Regions from separate parts of the Ancylobacter mangrovi genome, predicted to be linked through region 1. Evidence: predicted binding sites of a transcription regulator. Region 1 holds the regulator's gene; the other holds the start of a gene.
What was found. The regulator LexA, encoded in region 1, represses DNA repair genes until DNA is damaged. The targets are predictions, from matches to a motif close to TGTTCNNNNTGTGTTCNG.
Positions count from the first base shown of each region.

Region 1 (2,200 bases):
ATGCCTATCGAGAGCCCATGTGCGCTTGGGGTCCGCGCGTACCGAGACAATCGACTGAGCCGCGCACGAGGCGGGGGCGAAGGATCGGCGCCAGCCGGGTTCGACTCCGCAGCGCCTGCGGCGCTGTCTTGTTATCCGCCTCCCGAGGCCAAGCTGCCGCCGGAGACCAGACTGCCTCCCCGAGACCACAGGTTGCCTCCCGAGGCCAGGCCGCCGCGGGAGACAAGGCTCGCGCCGGAGGGTATGTCCACCACCCTCGCTCGCGACGTCGCGCGCCTCGCCGAGGGATCGGCTCAGAGCAAAACTGCCGAGAACCGCGATCCTTCCGCGACCAGCAACATTCCAGCCGGCCGCTCGAGCCGTTCGGAGCTTCACCAGTGAGTTCGTGCACATCCGCCCGTCAGCTCTGGCAGGTAACCCCGTTACAAATGCCGCTTCCAATCTGACCAGCCGGCGCTGCCCATCGATGCCGCTCGCCAAGGCAACCCGCCGGAGGCGCTTCGCGCCGCCGCGGCCCGCCGGCGCGAAGCGCCCTCAGTAGCGCCGGAAAAGCCCTACCAATCGTCCCTGGATGCGAACGCGGTCGGGGCCGAAGATGCGGGTCTCGTAGGCCGGGTTGGCGGCTTCCAGCGCGATCGAATCGCCCTTGCGGCGCAGCCGCTTCAGCGTTGCTTCCTCGTCGTCGATCAGCGCCACGACGATGTCGCCCGTATTGGCGGTGTCCATCCGCCGGATGAGCGCGAGGTCGCCGTCGAGGATGCCCGCCTCGACCATCGAATCGCCGCGCACCTCGAGCGCGAAATGCTCGCCGCCCGCAATCATCTCCGGCGGCATGGAGATGGTGTGGTCGCGCGACTGGATCGCGGAGATCGGCGTGCCGGCGGCGATGCGGCCCATGACCGGGATCGGCACCGAGCGCGACGCGCCATCGTCGCTCGCCGCGGGGCGGGCGCGCCCGAGGCTGCCCTCGATCACGTTGGGCGCGAAGGCGCGCGAGGCCCGTGGCGGCTGCGAATCCTCCGGCAGGCGCAGCACTTCCAGCGCCCGAGCCCGGTTGGGAAGGCGGCGGATGAAGCCGCGTTCCTCGAGCGCCGTGATGAGACGGTGGATGCCGGACTTGGACCTCAGGTCCAGTGCTTCCTTCATCTCCTCGAAGGAGGGCGGAACACCGTCCTGCTTGAGGCGGTCATTGATGAAGCGAAGCAGCTCGTGCTGTTTGCGAGTGAGCATCGATGCCTTCCGTCCGCGCGCCGCAATGAAAACAAATCACGAACAAACACTATCCGTTCTTTTTGTGTTCCACAATCGGTAAATGGATCGCTAATCCGGCACCGTGGAAACGCGGTTTCCTGCTCCTGTATGCAATGGCCTATGTGCTGCTCAAGTGTTATGCATGAGCGCGGGAGCACAGGAAGGACGATACATTGATCGGCACCATCGCGGACATCGTCGCGGCCCACCGTTCCGGGGCGGCGCGGCCGGCGGACACGGTTGCGCGCTGCTTCGAGCTCATCGAGCGTCATGGCGATCCGGCGGTCTTCACCGCGCTCAGCACGCCGCAGGCGATCGCGGCGGCGCTGCGGGCGCTGGAGGGGATCGATCCGGCCGGCCTGCCGCTTTATGGCGTGCCGTTCGCCGTGAAGGACAATATCGACGTCGCCGGCCTGCCGACCACCTGCGCCTGCCCGGACTACGCCTATGACGCGACCCGCGATGCGAGCTGCGTGACGCGGCTGCGCCGGGCCGGGGCGATCGTTATCGGCAAGACCAATCTCGACCAGTTCGCCACCGGGCTGAACGGGACGCGCTCGCCCTACGGCACGCCGCGTAACGCCATGCGGGCGGACCTGGTGCCGGGCGGGTCGAGCTCGGGCTCGGCGGTGGCGGTGGCGGCGGGGCTGGTGCCGTTTGCGCTCGGCACCGACACGGCCGGCTCCGGGCGCGTTCCCGCCGGGCTCAACAACATCGTCGGGCTCAAGCCCAGCCTCGGCCTCGTCTCGACCAGCGGCGTCGTGCCGGCCTGCCGCTCCCTCGACTGCGTATCGGTATTCGCGTTGTCGGTCGAGGAAGCGTTCGCGGTGCTGCGCGCGGCGGGCGGGTCGGACGAGGCGGACCCCTATTCGCGTGCGCTGCCGATCGGCGCGCCGGGGGACTTTCCCGCCCGGCCGCGTATCGCGGTGCCGCGCCGCGCGGATCTGGT
Region 1 covers NZ_JANTHY010000005.1:11,340-13,539, forward strand. The annotation lists gene lexA (transcriptional repressor LexA) at 535-1,230, opposite strand; gene atzF (allophanate hydrolase) at 1,425-2,200, shown strand, end outside.

Region 2 (2,200 bases), on a different contig from region 1:
GCGATCGAGAGCGGACTGTCGGCGATCTGCCGCGACTGCTCCGCGAGGTCGATGACGATCTCGTCCATCAGGGCGCGGCGTCGGTCGGCCAGCGCTTCGGGGGAAAGCTCCTCCGCTCCCTTGCGCAGCCAGGCATAGAACTCGGTCGCCGACGCCTCCTCCACCGCCTCGACGCGCAGATCAAGGAAACCCAGCGCGCCCAGCTCCAGTATCATCAGCTTTAGGCTCGCCGGGGTGAACACCCATTGATGGGCATCCACATAGGAGGTCGCGTTGGCGGCCCGTTCCCAGGCCGGCAGCAGCTCGCTGATCGCCACGCGCAAGGTCTTGGGCTCGGGGTCGTCGATTGCCCAGCCGGGCGGAAAGCCCTTCATGGCGTAGAAGGCGCCGAAGTCGAAATAGATCTCCGGCTTGTGCCGCGCGCGCTTTTCCCGATACGCCGCGATGGCCGCGCCTGTCGTGGAGAACGGGCGATAGAAATCGAAGCATTTGCGCTTGTCGGGCACGGCGAGGATAACCACGCCATCGCTCTTGAGCAGTCGCTGGGCGGCTTCGAGAAAAGTCACGACGTCGGTCGTGTGCTCGATCACATGGCTGGCGATGAAGGCATCGAACGTCCCGTGGTCGGCAACGGGTATGGCGTCGGCGATCGACCCGCCGCGCCATATGTGATCGACCTCCTCGATGCGTTCGACATCGGCGACATAGGGGTCGTTGACGTATTTGGCCTTGAGCGCCTCGCGGCTGTCATGGTCGACGATGAACGTGTTCCAGCCGTCCCGTTTCGGCGCCAGCGGCGCGAAGCTCGGCCCGATTTCGATGACCTTGCTGCTCTTGTCGAGCCCTCTCAGGATAATCTCTTCCCGAGTCATCCCATGCCCCCTTATGCGTACTGCCCGCATGCAGGGTACATATCTTCCGGATCGGCCGACAATGACTATGATCTACTACCCAATTCGGTACCGCCATTCAGTAATAGATTATTGGTGTCGGGGCGGGCCTTTTCAACAGCCCGCCTCATCCCGGCAAACCGCATTGCGAACAAAACGGGAAACGTGTTTGCGTAGCAAACTGATTCCAGCGCAGAGATTCGCCCGCCCATGCACACCGCCGCCTATCTCGAGAAGCTGAACCCGCAGCAGCGGCGGGCGGTCGAGCATGGCGTGAGCGGGCCGGACGAGGCGCGCAAGGGTCCGCTTCTCGTCATCGCCGGCGCCGGTTCCGGCAAGACCAACACGCTGGCCCACCGCGTCGCCCATCTCATCGTCAACGGCGCCGATCCGCGCCGCATCCTGCTGCTCACCTTCTCGCGCCGCGCGTCCGCGGAGATGACCCGCCGCGTCGGGCGCATCGCCTCGCACGTGCTCGGCCCGGACGCCGCCATCCTGACCGAGGGGCTAAGCTGGGCCGGCACGTTCCACGGCATCGGCGCGCGGCTGCTGCGCGACTACGCGCCCCAGATCGGGCTCGACCCGAACTTCACCATCCATGACCGTGAGGACAGCGCGGACCTGATGAACCTGGTCCGCCACGAGCTCGGCTTCTCCCGCACCGAGAAGCGCTTCCCCACCAAGGGCACGCTGATCGCCATCTATTCGCGCGCGGTCAATGCGGAGCTGCCGCTCGAGGAGGTGGTCGGCCGCTTCTTCCCCTGGTGCGCCGGCTGGGGGGCGGAGCTGAAGGCAATCTTCGGCGGCTATGTCGAGGCCAAGCAGGCGCAGGGCGTGCTCGATTATGACGACCTGCTGCTCTACTGGGCGCAGATGGCGCAGGAGCCGGCGCTGGCGGCCGAGATGGGCGGACGCTTCGACCATGTGCTGGTCGACGAATATCAGGACACCAACCGGCTGCAGGCCTCCATCCTGGTCGGGCTGAAGCCGGAGGGGCGCGGCCTCACCGTGGTCGGCGACGACGCGCAGTCGATCTATTCCTTCCGCGCCGCCACGGTGCGCAACATCCTCGATTTTCCCGGCCATTTCTCGCCGCGGGCCGAGACCATCATGCTGGAGCAGAACTATCGCTCCACCCAGCCCATCCTCGGCGCCGCCAATGCGGTGATCGACTTCGCCTCCGAACGCTATGCCAAGAACCTGTGGTCCGAGCGGGTCTCGAGCGAGCGGCCGGTGCTGGTGAGCGTGCGCGACGAGATCGAGCAGGCCGGCTTCGTCGCCTCCCAGGTGCTGGAGAACCGGGAGGCCGG
Region 2 covers NZ_JANTHY010000001.1:804,301-806,500, reverse strand. The annotation lists gene NVS83_RS03900 (methyltransferase domain-containing protein) at 1-902, opposite strand, end outside; gene NVS83_RS03895 (ATP-dependent helicase) at 1,101-2,200, shown strand, end outside.
Region 2: NVS83_RS03895 (ATP-dependent helicase) is a predicted target of LexA. The motif match lies at 1,027-1,044, and genes of this name have one in related genera.